One region of the Marinobacter sp. THAF197a genome, then DNA from elsewhere that is predicted to be linked to it. Evidence: predicted binding sites of a transcription regulator. Region 1 holds the regulator's gene; the other holds the start of a gene.

Evidence for each region. Region 1 encodes FliA, which starts transcription of late flagellar genes. Its sites were predicted from a motif close to CTAAAGTTTNNNNNNNNNNNGCCGNTAA; they were not measured.
Region 2: the regulator FliA is predicted to act here: its motif matches at 6,754-6,781, upstream of FIV08_RS11450 (methyl-accepting chemotaxis protein).

Annotation. Positions count from the first base shown of each region.
Region 1 is NZ_CP045324.1:1,447,166-1,459,472, reverse strand. It holds gene FIV08_RS06730 (ParA family protein) at 1-414, opposite strand, end outside; gene motD (flagellar motor protein MotD) at 602-1,384, opposite strand; gene FIV08_RS06720 (flagellar motor protein) at 1,402-2,142, opposite strand; gene FIV08_RS06715 (protein-glutamate methylesterase/protein-glutamine glutaminase) at 2,142-3,302, opposite strand; gene FIV08_RS06710 (chemotaxis protein CheA) at 3,347-5,440, opposite strand; gene FIV08_RS06705 (protein phosphatase CheZ) at 5,461-6,246, opposite strand; gene cheY (chemotaxis response regulator CheY) at 6,267-6,650, opposite strand; gene FIV08_RS06695 (RNA polymerase sigma factor FliA) at 6,810-7,553, opposite strand; gene FIV08_RS06690 (MinD/ParA family protein) at 7,586-8,398, opposite strand; gene flhF (flagellar biosynthesis protein FlhF) at 8,469-9,785, opposite strand; gene flhA (flagellar biosynthesis protein FlhA) at 9,843-12,017, opposite strand; gene upp (uracil phosphoribosyltransferase) at 12,243-12,307, shown strand, end outside.
Region 2 is NZ_CP045324.1:2,458,030-2,470,336, forward strand. It holds gene FIV08_RS11435 (valine--tRNA ligase) at 320-3,172, shown strand; gene FIV08_RS11440 (ketopantoate reductase family protein) at 3,177-4,061, shown strand; gene FIV08_RS11445 (cob(I)yrinic acid a,c-diamide adenosyltransferase) at 4,085-4,642, shown strand; gene FIV08_RS11450 (methyl-accepting chemotaxis protein) at 4,675-6,705, opposite strand; gene ampE (regulatory signaling modulator protein AmpE) at 6,821-7,708, opposite strand; gene ampD (1,6-anhydro-N-acetylmuramyl-L-alanine amidase AmpD) at 7,709-8,329, opposite strand; gene FIV08_RS11465 (DUF1631 domain-containing protein) at 8,426-10,747, opposite strand; gene nadC (carboxylating nicotinate-nucleotide diphosphorylase) at 10,972-11,811, shown strand; gene FIV08_RS11475 (YqcC family protein) at 11,833-12,159, opposite strand; gene FIV08_RS11480 (ParA family protein) at 12,170-12,307, opposite strand, start outside.

The sequences.
Region 1 (12,307 bases):
CATCAGCACGCCCAACGACGGGGTGTTGTCCAGAATCACGTAATCAAAGTCATCCCAGAGTTGCGCCAGGGCCCGGGAAACAATCAACCCCATCCCCTCCACGCCAATCATCCGACGCTCAAGGGTGGCCAGGGCTGTGCTGGCCGGCAGCAACGACAGATTCGGACAACTGGTCTCGGTAATCAGCTGGGCAGGCAGGCCTTCCGGCACCTTGCCCTGGTGCTGGAACAGATCGAATACGCTGTGCGCCAGCGAATCGGGGTCATACCCGAACCAGCTGGTCAGAGAGCCATGGGGGTCAAGGTCGACCACCAGCACGCGTTTGCCGCGTTCGGCCAACAACCCGCCCAGGGCTACCACCGAGGTTGTCTTACCTACACCACCTTTTTGATTGGCTACAGCCCAGATTCGCACTCTTGTTACTCCAGTTTGGCTATGCCCGACAGAAATACCGGCCGCTACTGACCATATCGGCACGCGGACCCGAAACTTGACTGTCCGCTGTCCGTTTTACGCGGCAAGCCTTTGCCGATCCGGATGATAAAAAGACTGTAATACAGGAAGCGTGCCAGTTCGGCCATACGCATCTGCCACCGACAGATCAGCGAACGGCACCACGAATACTGGCGTCTCGGGAAATCAGAAGTACAACCCGGCGATTACGCCGCCGCCCTTCCTCGGTATCGTTTCTCGCCACCGGCTGGTACTGGCCGTAACCAACCGCGGCCAGGCGTTCGGGTTCTACACCTTCCATCATCAACATACGAGCCACGGCCGATGCCCTGGCGCTGGAAAGCTCCCAGTTGGATGGAAACCGGCTGGTTCTTATTGGCTGGTTATCGGTAAACCCTTCCACCTTGACCGCGTTATCGCGGTTGCGAAGCACTGTCGCGATCTTTTCGATGACCTGGAACGCATCGTAGTGAGGTTCGGCGTCGCCACTACTGAACAGCATGCTGTTTGGCAGGTTTAGCTCCAGCCAGTGTTCATTGGTTTCCAGGCTGACCACGCCCTGACTGATCAGTTCATCAAACTCCATAGTCAGTTGATCTGCCATGGTTCTGAGGGCTTGTGTGCGGCTCTCGGCATCCAGTTGAGGATTGCGAGGGGCTTCGGTGACTGGCGGGGGAATGACGTCTTCTGGTGAACTGGTCCGTACCCGCAGTGGCTGGTCGCCCACCTGGACCGGCTGCACCGAGCGCTGGGGTGCGTTAAACACGCCTGTCAGGGTTTCGGACAGAACTTTGTATTTGCCCTCGTTAACCGAAGACACCGAGTACATGACGACAAAAAAAGCGAACAGAAGCGTGATGAAATCCGCGTAGGAAATCAGCCAACGCTCTTTGTTGTGCAGGTCATCCTGGGGTTGTCTGCGCCGACGCATAGGCTATTCCGTCCTGATTACTGCAGGAAGCCCCGCAGCCTCAGTTCAATGGATTTCGGGTTCTCACCCTCAGCGATGGCGATGATGCCATCGATCATCATGTCTTCGTAGCGGGTACGTTCCTTGACGATACTTCGCAACTTGTTGGCGACAGGGAAAAACAGCAGATTAGCCAGGGCCACGCCGTAGATGGTGGCTACGAACGCGGTGGCAATGCCGCTGCCCAGGGACTGCGGGTCTTCAAGGTTGGTCATTACCTGTATCAGGCCCATGACCGCCCCGATGATACCGATCGTCGGCGAATAACCACCCATGGCTTCGTAGATACGCGCCGCCTCAAGATCCCGCTGTTCACGGGATTCCAGATCCACTTCCATAATGCTGCGGATGGCTTCCGGCTCAGCGCCGTCAACCAGCAACTGCAGCCCTTTGCGGGCAAATTTCTCCGGCTCTCGCTCTGCCAGACCCTCAAGGCCCAGCAAACCCTGCTTACGAGCCTTGACGCTCCAATCGATGACCTTGCCAATACCATCTTCCAGGCTGATGTAGGGCGGCACAAACACCCAGCGAATCTGCGCCATGGCACGCTTGAGCATCGGCCAGGAGGTTTGCAGAATGGTGGCCGCCAGTGTGCCCCCAACCACGATCAGCCCGGCAGGCCCATTGAACAGGGAGCCGACGGCACCACCTTCGAGCAGATTGCCACCCAGGATGGCTACAAAGGCAAGGATGATGCCCAGCAGGCTCAGAATATCCATCAGCTCACGCCTTCAACCAGCCGGGGGCCCACTTCATCAAGCGGCAGGATTTCGTCACTCAATCCGGCCTTGGCGACGGCCATGGGCATGCCGTAGATCACCGAGGATTTCTCGTCCTGGGACCAGACCACCGAACCGGACTGCTTCATCATCCGGCAGCCTTCCTTACCGTCTGCTCCCATTCCCGTCAGGATGACGCCCAGGGTTTTTCCCGGGAAGCTGCGGGCAAGAGAACCGAAAGTGACATCCACACAGGGTTTGTAGTTCAGCCGTTCGTCACCCGGCAGGATCCTGACTCTCGCCTGACCGCCACGATTTTCGATCATCATTTGCTTGCCGCCGGGCGCCAACAGGGCATGACCAGGCTTCAGGATATCGCCATCCTCTGCCTGCTTGACCTGAATACGGCAAAGTTTGTTCAGGCGCTCGGCAAAAGCCGGGGTAAAACTGGCAGGCATGTGCTGCACCAGCACAATGGGAGCCGGGAACGACGCCGGCAGTGCGGTCAAGACCTTCTGCAGCGCCACCGGTCCTCCTGTGGAAGTGCCAATTGCAACCACGCTGTAGTGTCTTGGTGCGGCTTTTCGGGAGGGCCGCCTTGGCGTTTCCGGCTCGCGGGTCGGCTCTGGCTGGACCGGGGCTGAGCGGTCGCGGGTTACCGGTCTGGCGGGCCGCTCTGGAGGCTGCGGGGCAGCCGGGCGCGAAACCCCGGGACGCGGCGCTGCCGGGCGCGCAACCGGAGCCGCAGAACGACCGCTGGGCTTGCTGCCGGCCACGTCAAGAATCCGATCGATGAGGATTTTCTGAAGTTGGCTGGTATCCCGGGCAATTTCCTCGAAGTTCTTGGGCAGGAAGTCCACTGCCCCGGCTTCAAGGGCATCCAGAGTAACCCGCGCGCCCTCATACGTCAGAGAGGAGAACATCAATACCGGGGTCGGGTGCTTTTTCATGATTTCACGAACCGCCGAAATGCCATCCATCACAGGCATTTCGTAGTCCATGGTAATCACATCAGGGCGCAGCTTTTCGGCCAGCTCCACCCCTTCACGGCCATTGGTTGCCGCACCAACAACCTCGATCTGCCCCGAGGCCGTGAGGATTTCCGTCAGCCGTTTGCGAAAGAACCCTGAATCATCAACGACCAGGACAGAAACTGTCATCCATTTCTCCTAAACAATCCTGCATGTTGTCTGCCCTGGCACCGCTAACCGTAATGTTGAAGAAGGCTGGGTACGTCAATAATCAGGGCAATGCGGCCGTCACCGGTGATGGTGGCCCCGGCCATACCGGGCGTACCCTGTAACGCCCGCCCCAGCGGCTTGATCACCACCTCTTCCTGGCCGATCAGCTGGTCCACCACGAACCCGACCTGCTTTGTACCCATGGCCACAATCACCACATGGGCGTTTTCCGGCTCTTTCTGGCCAGCCGCGCCATGTACCAGCCAGCGCTTGATGTGGAACAGCGGGAATACCTTGTCACGAACCACGATGCATTCCCGGCCATCGACGATGTTCGTTTTCGACAGATCCAGATGGAAAATTTCAACCACGTTCACCAGGGGCAAGGCGAAGGACTGATCGCCCAGCATGATCATCAGCGTAGGCATGATCGCCAGGGTGAGCGGCACCTTGATAATAATGCTGGTGCCCTTGCCCTGTTCAGACACGATGTTGATCTGGCCGTTAAGTTGGCCGATCTTGGTCTTCACCACGTCCATGCCCACGCCCCGGCCAGACACATCGGATATCTGTTCCTTGGTCGAGAAACCAGCGGCAAAAATCAGGTTAAAACACTCGTTATCGGTCAGTCGATCTGCGGCATCCTGGTCGTACAGCCCCTTCTCCACCGCTTTTCGGCGCAGAACATCAGGGTTCATACCCGCGCCATCGTCAGAGATGGAAAGCAGGATATGATCCCCCTCCTGTTCCGCTGACAGGGTAACGGTGCCAGCACGGGGCTTACCGGCCTTTTCCCGCACCTCTGGCATTTCAATGCCATGATCAACGGAGTTTCTTACCAGGTGAACCAGCGGGTCGGACAGCGCTTCGACCAGGTTCTTGTCCAGGTCGGTTTCTTCCCCGTGCATCACCAGGTTGATTTCTTTCTTCAGCCCTCGGGCCAGGTCTCGTACCACCCGTGGGAAGCGCCCAAATACCTTTTTGATCGGTTGCATGCGAGTCTGCATGACCGCCGCCTGCAAATCGGTGGTCACCACGTCGAGGTTGGCGACCGCCTTGTGCATATGTTCATCTTCGCTCTCGGAGCCCAGACGCTGCAGGCGATTACGGACCAGCACCAGCTCACCCACCATATTCATGATGTCGTCAAGGCGCTTGGTATCCACCCGCACGGTGGTCTCGGCTGCGGGCGCCGCATCTCTTGCCGGGGCGGCGGGGGCTGCCGGTTTGGCTTCCTGCTTGGCGGGTTCCGGTTGTTTTGGCTCCGGCTTCTTTGGCTCAGGCTTGGCCGCAGGCTCAGGTTTGGTCTCCGCTGCGGGGGCTGCACCAGGGCTCTTGCCTTTGCCGTGCAGCTCATCCAGCAGGTTTTCAAACTCGTCATCGGTGATCAGATCATCACCAGTGGATGATTTTGCCGGTTCTTCTGGTTCCGGCTCCGGCGGGGTGTCGTTATCAACAACCGGGGGGCCGGCAAACTGGCCTTTGCCATGCAACTGGTCCAGCAGGGCTTCAAATTCGTCGTCGGTGATCTCGTCGCCGTCTGACCCGGCGTCATTGGCAGAGGTGTTTTCCGGTGCGGCCGCCGGCTGTTGCTCCGCACCTTTTTCATCGGCCAGGGCATCCAGCAGTTGCTCAAACTCTTCGTCGGTAATATCACCGGAATCATTGCCGGCACCCACGGCAGGTTCGGGTTCTGGCGTTGGCGTTGCCGGCGCTGCCGTGTCGCCTTCCGGCTTGGCAAGTTCATCCAGCGCGGCGATCAATTCGTCCGGAGCCGGCGTCGGCTCTTCACGGTTACGAACCTGATCAAACATGGCGTTGACGTGGTCCAGGGCTTCCAGCACCACGTCCATCAATTCGGAGGTAACCTTGCGCTTGTGGTTGCGAAGGATATCGAACACATTTTCCGCAGAGTGACAGCAGTTGACCAGCGCTTCGAGCTGCAGGAACCCGGCACCGCCCTTGACCGTGTGGAAACCACGGAAGATGGCGTTGAGCAGGTTGCTGTCATCCGGATGCTGCTCAAGATCTACCAGCTGCTCGGACAGCTTTTCGAGAATCTCGCCGGCCTCAACCAGGAAGTCCTGCAGGATCTCTTCGTCGGCATCAAACGCCATGCGTCACCCTCTATAATCGTTCAGAAACCGAGACTGGATAACAGGTCATCAACGTCGTCCTGCCCCGAAACTACATCATCACGCTCCTCAGCCTTGATCTGAGGCCCTACCCCTTTTTCGGCCGATTCTTCTTTTTCTTCAATCTGGTGCACGGTGCCGGTGAGCTGGTCCACGTGGCTGGCCATCACCACCAGGCCAAGCAGGTTCTCTTCGACTTCTTTCACAAGGGCCGTGACTTTCTGGATAACCTGCCCGGTAAGATCCTGGAAGTCCTGGGCCAGAAGGATTTCAGACAGATTGCTGTACAGGGTATCGGAATCTGTGGCCAGGCCCGCAAAGAAGCGATCAATGCGGCCGTACAGTTCCCGGAATTCTGCCGGCTCCATTTCCCGACGGCGCAACCGCTGCCATTCGTCTCGCAGGGCGGTCGCTTCGTCGCGCATGGTGTGCGCCACCGGCATGCTTTCTTCGACCAGGTCCATGGTGCGATTGGCCGCCTGGCTGGTCATCTGGACAACGTAGGCCAGCCGATCCGAGGCATCGGACATCTTGGACAAGGCTTCTTTCTGCTCGGCACTGCGGGCGTCTATCTGAAAATTCCGGATAGCCTCGTGCAGGCTCCGGGTCAACCGCCCCACTTCCCGATAGAGGCTCTGGTCGCGAACTTCACTTAGCTCGTTGATCACCGACATTGCCCGGGCGTAGTTACCGGAACTGATACATTCGGCCAACTCCGAACTCTGCTGCTGGAGCTTTTCGGTTACCTCCGGGTCGAGGCCCTGATGGTTCTCGTTCTTGTCAGTCATGACAGCCATCCGACCTCTGGTTACTGGATTCGCTCGAAGATCTTCTCAATCTTTTCCTTGAGAACGGCAGCGGTAAAGGGTTTGACGACGTACCCGTTAACGCCGGCCTGGGCCGCCGCCACAATCTGGTCACGCTTGGCCTCCGCAGTTACCATCAGCACCGGCAGGTTCTTCAGGTTCTCGTCTGCCCGCACCGCCTTGAGCAGATCAAAACCCGACATGCCTGGCATGTTCCAGTCGGTCACCAGGAAGTCGTACTTGCCGCTCCTGAGCATGGGCAAGGCAGTGTTGCCATCGTCCGCTTCATCCGTATTGGTGAAGCCAAGATCGCGCAGCAGATTCTTGATGATTCGCCGCATTGTGGAAAAGTCATCCACAATGAGAATTTTCATGTTTTTGTCCAATGGGACCTCCAGTCAGTAACACCCGGATTTCATTAAGCCTTTTGAAAGTCTAGCAGGCCGCTGCTTTAACCGCTTATTGTGTGTTGTTTGGCCGCGTTGTAAAGCGCCGGTTACCAAAATCTACACAGTTACGCGCCGCGCGGTCAGCGCCGGCCCGGTTTATTCTGGCTCGTCTTCCCGCCAATCGGACAACCGTCCCCTGAGACGAAGGGCCGCCTGGCTATGAATCTGGCTGACCCGGCTCTCGCTGACGCCAAGCACCGCGCCAATTTCCTTCAGGTTGAGCTCTTCCTGGTAGTAGAGGCTCAACACCAGCTTTTCTCGCTCAGGAAGCTCCTCAATTGCCTCTGCCAGGCTTTTCTGGAATGCATTTGATGCAATGCCATCCAGGGGATTATCGCTGGCCTCTGTTTCTTCTATCGGCAGCTCCCCGGATTCATTGAGCTCATCAAGGCTAAAAAGTCGGCCACTGTTGGCGTCTGCCAGGGAGGCATGATATTCCGACAGGTCAATGCCCAGCTCTTCGGCAACATCAACATCCTGGGCCTCGCGCCCGGTGCGGTCTTCAACCGTCTTGATGGCTGCCGCGATACGGCGGGCATTGCGGTGAACGGAGCGGGGAACCCAGTCGCCCTTGCGGATTTCATCCACCATGGCACCGCGGATACGAATACCTGCGTAGGTTTCAAAGGTGGCACCCTTGCCGGTGGAATAGCGTTGCGCAGCTTCCAGCAGGCCGATCATGCCCGCCTGCATAAGATCTTCAAGCTGAACCGAGGCCGGCAAACGGGCCATCAAGTGTAGGGCGATTTTCTTGACCAGCGGCGCATGCTCCTCAATCAGCTGAGAGGGACCTTTTGCGCCAGCCTGATGGTAGATTCCCAGGTTTTTCGCCAATGTCATGTATCCGGTTTTCTTATAGGACTGGATTCAGATCAGACTTCGACGAGCCGCTCCACGAAAAACTCCAGATGCCCTCTTGGCGATGATGGCAGCGGCCAGCTGTCCACTTTCTCTGCCAGGGCACGGATCGCCAGCGACGCCTTGGCCCGTGGATAGGCATCCAGAACGGCCCGCTGCCGCTGAACGGCTTTTTTGACGGCTTCGTCGTAAGGCACGATACCTACATATTGTAGTGCTACATCAAGGAAACGCTCGGTGACACGGGTCAGTTTTTCATACAGATGCCGACCTTCCTGCTCATTTCGCACCTGATTCGCCAGAATACGGAAACGGTTGGTACCGTAGTCGCGATTCATCAGCTTGATCAGGGCATAGGCGTCGGTAATCGAGGTAGGCTCATCGCACACCACCAGCAGCAATTCCTGGGAGGCCCGCAGGAAACTGACGACGGACTCGGAAATACCGGCTGCGGTGTCAACAATCAGCACATCAATCTGGTCACCCAGCTCGCTGAAGGCGTTGATCAGCCCCGCATGTTCCATCGGGCTCAACTGGGTCATACGCTGGGTGCCGGACGATGCGGGAACAATCTTGATACCACCCGGGCCGTTGACCAGAACGTCCTTGAGGTCGCACTCGCCACTGAGCACATCCTGCAGATTGCGATTGGCGGTAATGCCCAACAGCACGTCGATATTGGCAAGGCCAAGGTCCGCATCCAGCAACACCACCCGCCGGCCTTTCTGGGCCAGCGCGATACCGAGGTTGACGGACACATTACTCTTGCCGACACCGCCCTTGCCGCCGGTAACCGCAATCACCTGAACCGGATGTGGTCTGCTCATACTGTTATCAGTCTCTTACTGCGTTCTTGTGTGGGCACAAACGGCAGCGCACCGGCTGTACCACCGGGCCTCAGGCCCCTTCTGCAACGGCCTGGCCGTGCTGCATTGTTTTCAGGCGTTCTACGCCCAACCGCACCAGAGGAATGGCCTCGGCCCAGTGCAGGTCTTCGGGAATCTTCTGGCCATCGGTATACCACGCCACTGGCAGGCCGGTTTCCATGACAAAGCCCAAAGACTCACCCAGTGTCAGCGCTTCGTCAATCTTGGTCATGACGCAGCCTGCAAGGTTTGCCATCTTATAGCAATGCCACACGGATTTCATGATGCGCGGCTGGCTGGTGGCAGACACGACCAGATGGGTACGGATATTGTGATCGCTCCGGGCCAACTCCGCCAGCTGTTCCTGATAACCGCGATCCGAGCTGGTCAGCCCGGCGGTATCAATCAGAACCAGGTGCCGATCTGACAATTCGTCCAGAATGTCATCCAGGGAATGACTCTCGTCCACAACCCGGACCGGCACATTGAGAATACGGCCAAACACGAATAGCTGTTCATGGGCTGCCACCCGGTAGCGATCGGTGGTGACCAACGCCAGGGAATCCGGCCCATGCTCCAGTACATATTGGGCTGCCAGCTTGCCAATGGTGGTGGTCTTCCCAGACCCGGTTGGCCCCACCAGCGCATAGACGCCGCCGGCCTCAAGCCAGTCTTCCCGAGCGGTACGTACGCCGGTGGCCAGCATCTTCAGGGATTGCTTCCAACCGTCTTCCAACCTGCCGGCACGATGCTGACGGGACAGAGAGGTTGCCAGCTCCGCGCCCAGACCAAATTCCTGCAGCCGCTCGGCAAGCCTCTGCTGAACTGCATTGGATGCCGCGACTGCAGGCTTCTCGGGTACCGAGGTACGGCCGCTGACCATCTCTCTCAGGGAGTTGATTTCCGCTCTCATGCTCGCCAACTCATCCGAGTAGCCCGCCGCTGGCCGGCCACCTGCATTGCCCACCGAGGTCGACCCCCCGGCCAACTCACCTGACCAGTCGGCAGCCGGCCGATCGTCAGCCGGTGCACGATCATATTCCGCGCCGACACCCGCCCGCTTCTCCCGCACTTCGCGAATGCGACTGCGTGATCGGTTCAACTCTTCTTCCAGCCGACGATGCTGGTCTGCCTGCAGCTCCGCCAGGCGCGAGCCGTTGGTGGCCTGTGCCGCTTTCTCGCCAAGGCGCTGGCGTGCCATATTTTCGTCATAGTCCAGGGCCGTCACAATTTCGACGCCTCCGTCCACCCGGCGATTGGACAAAATAACGGCATCCGGTCCCATCTCATGACTGACCTGTTTCAGGGCTTCGGCCATGGTCTTTGCAAAAAACCGTTGTACTTTCATAGCGCTTCATCCTCCACCGGCGTGCCCGAATCGGGTGTTCGCCTTGCCCTGCCGGCCTTACTGACCAACAGAGGCGACTATCGTGATCTGTTTGTTATCCGGAATTTCCTGGTACGAGAGCACATGCAAACGCTCTACCCCATAACTGGCAAACTTTGCCAGCACTGGCCGCAAGGGCCCGGAAACCAGAAGAATCGCCGGCTTGCCCAGCATTTCCTGGCGCTGAACACTGTCCTGAAGGGACCGCTGCAGCTTTTCCACCATATTGGGCTCAAGCACCAGGCCAATATCGTCCTGTCCGCCGGATTGTTGACTCTGTTGTACTGACTTAAGCAACAACTGTTCCAGGTCTGGATCCAGAGTGATCACCGGTATCTCGGTGTCGTTGCCACAGATGCTTTGAACGATCATTCGGCGCAACGCCTGCCGAGCCAGGGTGGTCAACAGTTTCGGGTCCTGGCTTCTGGGGTGGACGTTAACGATGGCTTCGGCAATGGAGCGCATATCCCTGACCGGCACTTCTTCCCGGAGCAGATTCTGAAGCACCCGCAACAGGACGCTCACGGAGATCGTCGTAGGCACCAGCTCCTCAGCCAGTTTCGGAGCCATTTTCTCCAACTGGTCCAGCCACTTCTGGGCCTCTTCATGGCCGATAAGTTCATGGGCGTGCTTTTGCAGAATCTGGTTAAGGTGGGTAGCCACCACCGTGCTGGCATCCACCACGGTGTAGCCCAGAGTCTGGGCCTGGTCTTTCTTGTCAGGCTCAATCCAGATGGCATCCAGGCCGAAGGCCGGGTCTTTGCCGGCAATGCCTTCCACCTTGCCGAACACCTGGCCCGGATCAATGGCCAGCTCACGTTCCGGGTGAATCTCCGCCTCGGCAATGGTCACACCCATCAGGGTAATGCGATAGACGTTTGGCATCAGGTCCAGATTGTCCCGAATGTGCACTGACGGCATCAGGAAACCCAGATCCTGAGACAGTTTTTTGCGAACCCCCTTGATGCGACTGAGCAGCTGCCCGCCCTGGGATTTATCGACCAGAGGAATCAGCCGGTAGCCCACTTCCAGACCAACGATGTCAACGGTCGCCACATCATCCCAGCCCAGCTCCCGGGTTTCACCGGGCGCCGGCAGCGCCTGTCCTTCTGCGCCGGACCGATCCTGAACCACCTCGCCACCGGCACGGGGCGCTCCACCAGCCATGCCGCCACGACCGGCGTAAACGCCCTCTTCTTCCACAGTCTGGCTTTGCTTTTTCCAGATCAGCCAGGCCGCACCGGCCGCAAGGCTGCCCAATCCAAGGAAGGCAACATGGGGCATGCCCGGAATCAGGCCCAGGATAATCAGGATGACGGCGGCAATACCGATGGCCTTCGGCGCGTTGAACATCTGATGAATGATCTGCCCGCCCATGTCCTGGCTGGCCGTTACCCGCGTTACCATGATGGCAGCGGAAGTAGACAGCAACAGTGATGGAATCTGGGCAACCAGGCCGTCACCGATGGTCAGCAGCGCGTACCGCTGCATCGCCAGGCCAAAGTCCAGGCCATGCTGGAGCATGCCGATCGAGATACCACCGATGATATTGATCGCAAGAATCAGCAACCCCGCAATGGCATCGCCCTTCACAAACTTGGACGCACCATCCATGGACCCATAGAAATCCGCTTCCTGGGCAATCTCCGAACGGCGGCTTTTGGCCTCGTCCTGGTTGATCAGGCCCGCGTTCAAATCCGCATCAATGGCCATCTGTTTGCCGGGCATGGCGTCCAGGGTAAAGCGGGCACTGACTTCCGACACCCGGCCGGCGCCCTTGGTCACTACCAGGAAGTTGATGATCATCAGGATGGCAAACACCACCAGACCAACGGCGTAGTTACCGCCGATCAGTACCTCACCGAACGATTCGATCACCTTACCGGCGGCATCGCCACCTTCGTGACCGTTGAGCAGGACAATCCGGGTAGAGGCCACGTTCAACCCCAGGCGCAGGAGCGTGGCAACCAGCAGTACCGTCGGGAACGACGCAAACTCCATGGGCCGAAGCGCGTACACACACACCAGCAGGATGACGATGGACAAAGTGATGTTGAAGGTAAAGAACACATCCAGCAGGAAGGCCGGCATGGGCAGGATCATCATACCCAACAAGCCCATCAGCATCAGCGGAATACCGATACTGCCCCGCGTCAGGGTTTTGACGTTACTCAGAACTAACGCTCTGTCCATGCTGGATACTTCTCCGCTCTGCCGTGCTTTCCGGAACTGTCAGGGTCGAAAATCTGACGCGGCGCGCCAATCTGGGAGAGTCATCGCAAGAACCGTACCAGGCCTTACAATTTTTGATATTTACGGCACGACCAGCGCCTGACGCAGGCGCCCAGATACGGTATCCTTGCGCCATTTATTGCATCCGAATCCAAGCCCGAACATTCGAACACACAGGTGACCCCAATGCCGATCCACGAAGTGAAGCACCCCCTGATCCGCCACAAACTCGGCCTGATGCGCCGCGCAGA
Region 2 (12,307 bases), 1.0 Mb from region 1:
ACTCATGGCTAACACGGACAAAAAGCAGATTTGGGAACTAATGGAAGCAAAGAGTTGAGGGGCGGACAGCACAAGGTCAGATCTGTGGGGTTGGGGGTAGGCTTTCCAAAAATCTCGTAGGCCATGGATGGCCGAAGCGAAGCGCCACAGGGATGTGCCGCAAGGAGCGTTTTTTGGAAAGCCTACCCACAACCCCACACGGCACCAAATCAGCAGGCTAGGTTTCACAGAGGTTCGCCGCATCAACAGCGACCATGTATAATCGGCCAATTCAAAATTTCCCTATGTGAATCAACCAAAACGGTCACTGCATAATCCCATGGAAAAAACCTACCAGCCAGAAAACATCGAGCGCCAGTGGTACGAAAACTGGGAATCCAAAGGCTATTTCCGCCCCAGCGGCGAAGGCGACTCCTACAGCATCGCCATCCCGCCACCCAACGTGACCGGCAGCCTGCACATGGGCCATGCGTTCCAGCACACCATCATGGACACCCTCACCCGCTTCAAACGCATGCAGGGCCGTAACGCACTGTGGACCGTCGGCACCGACCACGCCGGCATCGCCACCCAGATGGTCGTCGAGCGCAAACTGGCCGCAGAAGAAGACAAAACCCGCCACGACCTGGGCCGGGAAGAATTCATCAAGCGCATCTGGGACTGGAAAGAACACTCCGGCGGCACCATCACCCGCCAGATCCGCCGCCTCGGCAACTCCGTCGACTGGGACAACGAACGCTTCACCATGGACGACGGCTTCTACAAAGCCGTGCAGGAAGTGTTTATCCGCCTGTACGACGAAGGCCTGGTGTACCGCGGCAAACGGCTGGTGAATTGGGACCCGAAACTGCACACCGCCATCTCCGACCTTGAAGTAGAGAACAAGGAAGAAAAAGGCTACTTCTGGCACCTGCGCTACCCACTGGCGGATGGCCAGAAAACCCAGGACGGCAAAGACTACGTGATCGTGGCCACCACGCGCCCAGAAACCATGCTGGGCGACACCGCCGTGGCCGTCCACCCGGACGACGAACGCTACCAGCACCTGATCGGCCAGCACGTACTGTTGCCGCTGGTAAACCGCCGCATCCCCATCGTGGCCGACCACCACGCGGACCCGGAAAAAGGCTCCGGCTGCGTGAAGATCACCCCGGCCCACGACTTCAACGACTACGCCGTAGGCAAGCGCAACAACCTGCCAATGATCAACGTCCTGACCCAGGATGCCAACATCCGCGATGTGGCCGAAGTCTTCAATGCCGACGGCACCGAGAATTCCGAAATCAACAGCGCCCTGCCGGCCGCCTACGCCGGCCTCAGCCGGGAAGCGGCCCGCAAGCAGATTGTCGCCGACATGGAACTGGCGGGCCTGGTCGAGAAGATCGAAGACCACGTACTGAGCGTGCCCCGCGGCGATCGCTCCGGCCTGATCATTGAACCGATGCTGACCGACCAGTGGTTTGCCGATGCCAAGACCCTGGCCAAACCGGCTATTGAAGCGGTGGAAGATGGCCGCATCCAGTTCGTGCCCAAACAGTACGAAAACATGTACTTCGCCTGGATGCGCGACATCCAGGACTGGTGTATCTCCCGTCAGCTCTGGTGGGGCCACCGGATTCCGGCCTGGTATGACGCCGACGGCAATATTTACGTAGGCCGGAGCGAGGCTGAGGTGCGCAGCAAGCACCAGCTTTCGGACACACTGGAACTCAAGCAGGACGACGATGTACTCGACACCTGGTTTAGCTCCGCCCTGTGGACTTTCGGCACCCTGGGCTGGCCGGAAATCACCGAACGCCTGAAAACCTTCCACCCCACCGACGTGCTGGTGACCGGTTTCGACATCATCTTCTTCTGGGTTGCCCGGATGATCATGATGACCATGCACTTCATGAAGAACGAAGACGGCACCCCACAGGTACCCTTTAAAACCGTTTACGTGACCGGCCTGATCCGGGACGAGCACGGCGACAAGATGTCCAAGTCCAAGGGCAACGTGATCGACCCGCTGGATATGATCGACGGCATTAGCCTGCCGGATCTGCTGGAAAAACGTACCGGCAACCTGATGCAGCCGAAGCTGGCCGAGAAAATCGGCAAGCGCACCGAGAAAGAATTCCCGGAAGGTATCGCGGCCCATGGCACCGACGCCCTGCGCTTTACCCTGGCGGCCATGGCCACCACCGGCCGAGACATCAACTGGGACATGAAGCGCCTGGAAGGCTACCGCAACTTCTGTAACAAACTGTGGAACGCTGCCCGCTACGTACTGATGAACACCGAAGGCGAAGACTGCGGCGTGAACGACGAGCCGGTGGAGCTGTCCCTGGCCGACCGCTGGATCATCAGCCAGCTGCAGCACTGCGAGCAGGAAGTGATCCGCCACCTGGACCAGTACCGCTTCGACCTGGCCGCCTACGCCCTGTACGAGTTCATCTGGAACGAATACTGTGACTGGTACCTGGAACTGTCCAAGCCGGCCCTGAGCGACGACAACGCCAGTGCCGAGGCCAAGCGCGGCACCCGCCGCACCCTGGTTCGCGTGCTGGAAGCTGTACTTCGCCTGGCACACCCGATGATGCCGTTCATCACCGAGGAAATCTGGCAGCGCATTGCCCCGCTGACCGGCAAACAGGGCGACAGCATCATGCTGCAGCCGTACCCGCAGCCGGATACCAGCAAGCAGGATGCCGCCGTGGCCGCCGATATCGAATGGCTCAAGGGCGTGATCGTGGCCGTACGCAACATCCGTGGCGAGATGAACATCTCCCCGGCCAAACAGGTTCCGGTGCTGCTGAAAGGCGGCAATGCTGATGATGAACGCCGCCTGAACGACAACCGCCAATTCCTGATGTCCCTGGCCAAGCTGGAGAAACTGGAATGGTTTGAAGGCGACAAGGCCCCCATGAGCGCCACCCAGCTGGTGGGCGAAATGGAAGTGCTGGTGCCCATGGCCGGCCTGATTGACAAGGATGCCGAACTCAAGCGCCTGGACAAGGAACTGGAACGCCTGAACAAGGAAATCGGCCGCCTGGAAGGCAAGCTGAATAACGAGAAGTTTACCGCCAAGGCCCCGGCTGAAGTGGTCGAGAAAGAGCAGGAGAAGCTGAAGGATGCGCAAGGCAGCCTGCAACGGCTCAGCGCACAACGGGCTGAAATCGAGGCCATGTAAGGCCATGATTGCCATCCTCGGCGCCGGCTCTCTGGGCCGGCTCTGGGCCGCAACGCTACCTGCCGGGCAGGTAGCGTTTGTGCCCCGCCCGGGCCAGGCGCCCGAACCCGCCCGCTACCGTTTTCAACCCCTCGTAGGCGAATCCTTCAGCGTCACTGTTCCCTGGCTGCAGCGCGGTCAGTCACCTGAATTGTTGTTGGTGACCACCAAAGCCGGCGATACCCTCGAAGCCCTCAAAGCTGCCCTGCCCTCTATTGCCAGTTCGACACCCATTGTGTTGTTCCAGAACGGCCTGGGCAGCCAACAGCAGGTTGCCGCAACCTGGCCGCAACGCCCGGTGCTGGCAGCCTCCACCACCGAAGGCGCCAACCGGCCCGAGCAAGGCCTGACCGTTCACGCGGGCTGCGGCGCTACCTGGGTAGGTGCTTTAAACCCTACCGGGCAACCCCTGGTGAACCGGGTTGCGCAGCAGCTTGCCGAGAGCCGCCTTGAGGTTCACCCTGAACAGGACATACTTGGCCGACTCTGGCAGAAACTGGTAATCAATGCCGGCATCAACGCCTTTACCGCCGTACTGGATTGCCCCAACGGCGAGATACTGGAGCGACCGTTTTACCAACGGTGGATTACCCCCTTGTGCAGGGAAATCAGCCACCTGCTGGCTGCCGTCGGGCAACCGGAACACACGCCGGAAGCCCTGCGCGAAAGCATTGAGGCGGTCGCCCGCAGAACCGCCACCAACACCTCCTCCATGCGCGCGGATGTGCTGGCAGGTCGCCCCACGGAAATCGACTTCATCAACGGTTACCTGGCCAGGCTTGGCCAACTGCACGGCATTGCAACACCGGTGAACCAAATGCTCACCGAACGGGTACAACAACTGAACTGATCACTTATTCAGGGAGCAAACACATGGGCAACCGCCTGTCGAAAATCTACACTCGCACCGGTGACGACGGCTCTACCGGGCTGGCCGATGGCAACCGCATCGCCAAGAATGCCCAGCGCGTGGAAGCCATGGGCATGGCGGATGAACTCAACTGCCACATCGGAGTGTTGATTGAAACGCTACCAGCCGGTGACGGCCTGATCGAGACGTTCCGGCGGATTCAGCACCACCTGTTTGATCTTGGCGGCGAGTTCGCAATTCCTGGCAGCAAGGTCATCAGCGACGACCACATTGATTGGCTGGAACAGACCCTGGATGAGCATAATGCCGACTTGCCGCCATTGAAGAACTTCATTCTGCCCGGAGGTTGCCCTGCCGCCGCACAATGCCATCTGGCCCGGGCCGTTTGCCGTCGCGCAGAGCGCGTGGTGGTAGCGCTGGGCCACGAAGATTCCATCAATACTGCGTCCCGCCACTATCTGAACCGGCTGTCTGACCTGCTGTTTGTCATTGCCCGCGTGCTGGCCCGCCGGGATGGCAGCCAGGAAATTCTCTGGGAACAAAAAAAATCCGGCCTCTGAGGGCCGGATTTTTCTGATCAAAGGCACCTGCCTTATACCTTGAACGCCTCTACCAGCCGCTGAAGCGATGCCGTCAACTCAGACATCTGGCGGGACGACGCAAGCGTCTCCTCGGCGTTGGAAGCGGTGCTCTGCCCCAACTCGCCGATACGCTCCACGTTGGCGTTGACGTTCTTGGCCACCGCAGACTGCTCTTCTGCAGCCTGGGCAATCTGGTGGCTCATATCCACAATCTCAGAGATGCCCGAAGCAATGCGGTCCAGCGCTTCTGTCACCTCACCGGATTTCTGAACCGTTTGCTCCGTGGCATCGTGGCTGGAGGTCATGGCCGAGACCGCTTCCTTAACGCCACCCTGCAGGCGGGAGATCATGCCTTCAATCTCTTCGGTCGATTTGTGGGTGCGCTGAGACAGTGAGCGCACCTCATCAGCCACCACCGCAAAACCGCGCCCCTGTTCACCGGCCCGGGCCGCTTCAATGGCAGCGTTCAGCGCTAACAGGTTGGTCTGCTCGGCGATGGCCTTGATCTCCACCAACACCTGGCTGATGTTGTCGCTGTCTGAACTGACCCGATTGATTACCTCTACCGCACCGGCGATTTCTGCCGCAAGACGGTTAATGGTTTGCACGGTAGCCGCCACAACCTGTCGGCCCGTCTCGGTATCACGCTCTGCACTACCGGCGCTGTCCGCTACCCGGTGGGCACTTTCAGTCACCTCGTTGACCGCCTCCACCATCTGCCCCATGGCTTCGTTGATCTGGCCGGTCTCTTCCATCTGGCGGGCCACCGCTTCACTGTTGGCTGCGGCAGTCTCGTTAACCCTCACCGCCTGACTGTCAACATCATTCGTGGTCCCGCTGACAGAGCGGATCAGTTCGGCAATCCGGTCTGTCATGTTATTGAATTCGGTGGTCAGCTCGCCCAGCTCATCACGATTGTTCAGCTGGATGTGCGCCGTCATGTCACCAGCGGCGACGCTGCGAGCCGCCTCACTGAACCGGTTGATGGCGGTTCTCACTGACATAAAGAAGCCAACGTATAGGTACACCACCAGAAGCATCACGCCGATCAGGGCACCTACAATCAACCTGCGCTGACCGGTCTCCCGCTGCAGGCGCTGTTCAAGGTTGCCGGAAACCACATTGAAAATGCTGTCATTGAGTGAATCGTAGTAGTCCAGCTGGTTGGAGACGGTGGCATCAAATTCCTGCCAGGGCTGCTCCAGGCGCATCGGGGTGATGATGTTCAGGTCCAGCTGCTCGCGCAGCGCCATCAGGCTTTCATCAACCCGCGTCACAGTGCCACCGGCTCTGCCTGACAGCTTGGGCGAGGTCTCAACCGCAACCGACAAGGCAGGCGACAGCAGGGAACTGCGGTTGGTCAGCTGGTCATAGATTTCATTCAGAATTTCACTCAGGTTATAACCCACCTGGCCATCCACCAGGGCAAAGATACCGTAAGATCGGGCCCTTCCAACAACCGTCCTCGCCTCAGGCAGCGCATTGCGCACCAGCCCAAGCAACAACAGATTCTCCCGGGAGGCATCCTGTCCCAGCCCCGAAATTTCAATAGTCGCCGGCAACAGCGCCAGCACCTTCTGGACAAACTCGTGGTAGTACTTGAACTGAGGGTCGATGTTGCCCTGGTAATTGTCATCCTGCTTCAGTTGTTCCCACTCCGCCTGCAGGGCCAGAACCTGATCCTTCCAGGAGCCAGAGGAATCGAACGAGCGGTTGTCCCCCACAAGGTCGGAAAACAGGCCATCAATCTGCTCCGCCGCCGCACCCGCCTTGCCCAGGAGTTCGTCTTCATCCTTCAGGACACCCGGTGCCTGATAGTCACGATAAGCCATAGACGCAGACAATAGCTGGTCTACCTTGCGAAGATCGGCAAGACCCTCGATACCGCGGGTCATGGTTTGAACGGATTGATTGAGGCTGGAAATAACCAACCACGACAGGACAATGATTGGGCCCAGGAACAAGATGCTGATTAGGCTGAACTTGTAGACCATGGGCAGCCGATTCATCAGGCTAACAGCTGGATTGATCAAATATTTCACGGTGCCCTCTCGCTGATTCTAATAACTGAATCTTTATTCTTTGTTTGATTATCGCCCAAGGTCGGAAAAACTTAATCACCTTTAAGTGTTATTCTGTAATGTTTTATGACACTCCTCAGACCACCCCGGCAATGACCAGCAATGCGGCAACGCAGATCCACACCAGCATGCTTCGGTTCAACAATCCCCGTATGGCCGCCAGGCTACGCCCGCCAAAACTTGTCCACTCGTCCGGGTGCAACCGCGCGAACTGGGCGGGATCAAGCGCATAACCGGTTAACGACCCGTTTGCGGAAATCATGAGGACTTCCGAGGTTTTTCTTCCAAAACCGGGCAGGACTTTCTTCGCTTCCCTCGACCAGCCCGCGAGATCACCGGCCAGCCCCAGCGTGCAGGACAGCAGGCGTGCAGGAATCCAGCTGGCCAGATTAGCCAGGGTGCGGAATCGGGCGCGGGCCGCTTGCTGCGGCCATTGCTCAGACAACGCCACCAGGCCACGGGCAACCAGGGCTGCACCTATTCCACCCACCACATACCAGAAAACCACCAGGAAGAACCGCTCGAAAACCCCGATCACCAGAGCCTTGGATAACGACAGATGCATGGCCTCTGGTGACAGCGCAGCGCCCCGCTCTTCCGGTGGCAACCGGTTCTGGATATGTCGCCAGGCAGCCTGCATGTCGCCCCGGCTCCAGGCTTCCGAATAGTCACGTAACTGGTGCCGCCAACCCGGCGCTCCCATCAGCAACACTAGCACGATCAGCTCCAGCGGATAGGCCGCCAGCCTGAACCCATACCATTCCAGCAGACACACAACGCCCACCAACGCCAGGCCGGGCAGCAGAACCCAGATCAGCCCGGAGGTAATGGCATCCTCCTTACCGGCCTGGATTTTCGCGCCCCGGTGAAACCAGACACGCCAAAGCACGTCGCCATCAAGCCGGTTCCGGCTATCCAGCTGACGCCGAATAAGGTAGGCCAAAAGAAACACGACAAACACCATTCAGGCGATCTCCTCATGGGCCAACAGCTGCGAAAAATACCGCCAGTCGAACGCTGGACCAGGGTCAGTCTTCCGGCCAGGCGCAATATCGCTGTGGCCGGTAATGCGCTCGGCGCTGATTTTGGGCCAGGCCATCATGGTCAACCGCGCCAAGTCTGCGAGTGTCCGGTACTGTTCGGGCGTATAGGGAATATCGTCTGCCCCCTCCAGTTCGATACCGATAGAGAAATCGTTGCACTCTTCCTGGCCGTCGAAACAGGACCGGCCGGCATGCCACGCCCGGTCCAAACAACTGACAAACTGCACAACGGAACCATCACGACGTACCAGGGCATGAGCGGAGACCTGCATGGCGGCGATGGTTTCAAAATAGGGATGGGCGGCTGGGTCAAGCCGGTTACAGAAAAAGTCTTCAATCTCCGTTCCCCCGAATTGCCCGGGAGGCAGGCTGATGTTGTGAACCACCAGCAGGGAAATGGCAGAGCCCTCTGGCCTTGCGCCAAAATTCGGCGAGGGCACCCATCGGCTGCCAGGGTAACGGCCGGTCAGCCTTAACTGTTCAGCCTGGCTGGAGAGGGAGTCGTTGTTATGCTTGCAGTCTTGATTGAAAGGGTCAGAGATTGGCAAGGCGTATCCACTGTCGCTTTATGATGTTCAATCGATTGAATCACAAAGCGACGGTGGATGCTATGGATGGAACGGTGCGGATTCGCGCCTTCAATCCTTTCGACTATGGCGGAGGTTATCGATGATGGATTCCAGCGCCCGGTCAAAAATCAGGCCGTCGTCGAGAAGCGTAATAACGCCTTCCTGCAGCGCCACCGCCAGATCATCCCGATGGTACTCTGCCACCTTGGCGCCGCTGCGATTGACAAAAATGTACTTGCCGGTTGCCTTGATGAAGGCCGCCAGTTTGCAGCGCACACGGGTATCATCGCGCACCATCTCGATCCACGAGCCAACCCGGAGCTGATCCGCCCGGGCCAGCCATTCCGCCGCAACAACCGGAGCAGACGGCGTTTCTTCAGCAGCCACCGGCGCTTCCGTTGCCGGCTGCGCGTCACTCTGAACGCTCTCCGCCACGACCGGTTCGATTTCAGGCTGCGCGACTTGCTCTGGGGCACCGGCATCCACCTGAGGTTCCGGAGGCGCCAGCATTTGTTCCGGCTGATCCAGCTCCTCTTCGGCCATGGCATGGTCTTCTGGCACCTTCTGGGCGTCGCTGACCGGTGCCGTTACCAGTTTCTGGAAAACATCAACGTGAGCCAGCTCCAGGTCACGAATGGCAGCGTCGGTTGAGAACGGGTCCCAGGAAATTTCCTGCAAAGCACTGCGAAGGTCCTCGACCACCTCCGGTATTGCCCGAAGCAGCTCAGAGCGGGTTTCATCCGATACCGGCCTTGGGTCCACACTCCAGATCAGGCGCTCGGTGACCGCGCAGGCGGATTGCCACTGCTCGCTTTCTTCGCCCTGACGCAGTACCACCCATTGCAGGTAACGAGTCCAGGGCTCGCTGAGAATCTGCATCACCGCAGCTGGTATATCACGGCCGGCTGTTTCTTCCTGAATGAGCTTGGTGGCCGCCTGGCTTGCACGTTCCTGGCGAGCCCGACCTTCCTCAGCGTCCCGAAGACGCTGCTCAACCAGCTCACGACGGCGCCGGTCCAGATCCATAAAGTGGCCGAAATCCTTAAGCAACTCCTCGAACAATTCGACATTGTCGGTGAACTCATTCAGGACACGATCAACCACTTCTTCAATTTTTTCCCGGAGCGGGTCCCGCATGCCCTGGCGCTTTTCGGACCAGCCTATCGCCGACAGTGCGAGTTCATTCAACAATTTGCGAACCGGATGACCGCCACGATTGAAGAAATTACGATCGCTCAGGGCAACCTTCAGGACCGGAATCTGCAAACGCCCGATCAGCGCCTTCATCACCGGATGCAATTGCCGATCTTCCAGTATGAAATCGAACAGCATTGATACGAGATTGACCACATCGCCGTCAACCTGGCCCAACGTCGCTTTCTTGCCGCCGGGCTCCTGCAGGACCGAGACAATCTGCTGGCGCAATGGCACCACTTCTACCCCGGATACCTGGGTGAGAGAACCTTGCAGATCACTGAGCCGGGCCATCAACCCGCCAGTATCAAGTGTCACGCCACCCGCGGGCAGACTGCCTGTGGCGGAAGATGTCTCTCCCTGATGCAGCAACGCACTCAATTCCGAAAACGTGGGAAAACTGGCAGCACCACTCCCCCCCTGCTCGGCACCTGCCTGTCCTGGCGACAAAGCCGGGGCTCCAGCCTGTGGCACCGGCCTCTTTGGCTGGGGCGACGAACCGCCGACAGGTGCCCGGCGCATATCGGGCAACACGCCTTCGGCTATCAGAGTTTTATTGGCCTGGTCATACAGGGCTGCGAGTTTGTCCACCAGCAGGCGCTCAAAAAGCTTGAGCACAACCAGCTTGGCACGAATATCGATATCCAGGTCAGAACAGGCCTCGGCGATTCCGCCACAGATAACCTCGGGGCTCAGGGGCATCTGATCATCAGACATCTGAATCTCGGGCATCAGGTGGCGCACCCGAGCGGCCAGCATCCGGACCGGCTCCTGGTAGCGATTGCGCAGCTTGGTCACCAGATTATCAATGGCGACCTGTTGCTCCAGTTCTGAGTGATCCAGAAGGCTCAGGGAATCCTGATCGACTTCCTCAAGGGCAGAGCCGGAGTGCGAGGGTTTGAAGCGCCCAAATTCATTGAAGGCCTGGCTGACATACTGAAGCATCGAGACCGCCATGGATTTGCGGCGCAGTCTGAGCTCCCGCATGGCATCGAAGTACGCTGTCTGGTCCTGATTAGAACCAGCCCGATCCGCAAGGGCGAACAGACTGTCGTCTGCCTGCTCGAAGAAAGACCCCAGCACAGATTTCAGAGACTGACCGGATGCGTCACGTAACCGTATAAGAGCAGGCGGAAGCGAAAACCGGCCCACCGGTTTCTGGCCGGATAAATGGACAACCTTGTTATCGTGCGCCATGGAGATGCTCCGGTGTTGATCGGCGATATCGCTAGGAATTTCTATTAATGACATGATACGGCCGATCATCGTCACCTTGTGTCAGAATTTGTCACCTTTTGTGTAACAACGACCTGCGTCACATTTTAGCAGTTATTGGCCAGGGCATTTTGCGAAACGGCAGGCTGGCAGTAGAATTGCCGGGCTCGCAGATTTCAACTCATCCAGACCGCCGGAAACCCGACATGATTGCCCCTGAACTGCTCCGCCAGGCCCTTATTGAATCCGTTGCCCAAAGCCTTCGCGAGGACATTGGTGATGGCGACATTACCGCCATGCTGATTCCGGCGGATAAAACCGCAACCGGCCGGGTGATCACTCGCGAACCGGCACGCCTGTCCGGACGAGCCTGGGTTGAAGAAGTATTCCGGCAGGTGGACCCGGCAGTTGAACTGACCTGGTTTTTCAAAGACGGCGATGATCTGGCGGCCGATGACGTTATCTTCCGGATGGCGGGCCGGGCCCGATCACTTCTGACCGCAGAGCGAGCCGCCCTTAACTGGCTACAAACACTGTCTGGCGTCGCCACCACCTGCGCAGCCTACGCGACGAAGGTCGCCCATACCGGAGTGCGATTACTGGATACCCGGAAAACCCTGCCGGGCATGCGACTGGCGCAAAAGTACGCAGTCACATGCGGGGATTGCCACAATCACCGCCTGGGCCTGTGGGATGCCTTTCTGATCAAGGAAAACCACATTGCCGCCTGCGGCTCAATTGCCAACGCCATCAGTGAAGCCCGGCGCATTGCACCGGGCCGCCCGGTGGAGGTAGAAACGGAATCGATGGACGAGCTAAATCAGGCCCTGAGCGCGGGCGCCGACATCATCATGCTGGATGAATTCTCGCTTGAGGACATGGTTGAAGCCGTGCGAATTACCGCCAGCAAGGCAAAACTGGAAGCTTCCGGCGGCATCAATGCCCAGACACTGGTACCAGTGGCGGAAACCGGGGTGGATTACATCTCCATCGGCGCCCTGACCAAAGACGTCAGGGCGATCGACCTCTCCATGCGGCTGGACTGATTCCACCGCCTGGAGTCGAACTCAACGACCAGACAACAACCGGTCCATCTCTTCCAGCGCCTCAACAAGGCGCTGGCCTGACTGCGCCCGCCCCCGGAAATGCTCTTCCGCCATGGGCGCAATGCCAGACACCGCGGGTAACGGTTGCCCCGCCTCCACCAGCGCCTTCATCTTCTGCAAGAAGACAAACTGCAGCCACTGGGTGAACTCCATAGTGTCGAGGCAAAACGGCTGGGTACTTTGGAATGCATGCTCCGGTGGTGGGCTCGCTTCCCAGACGTCCATCCGCCGGAGCTCAATCTCGATTCTCAACAGGCTATCGGTTACCTGATCCACTCGATTACTCATGGTCACCTGATCAGTCGGCCAAGGGCTCAAGTTCAACCGACTCTCCATGCAATACCCGGTACAGGTCTTCAAACTGGCGGGTCAAGGCGTGCTTGGGCGCCATGTGAATGAGCGGCTGCCGGCTTTGATGGGATTCTTTCATTTTTAC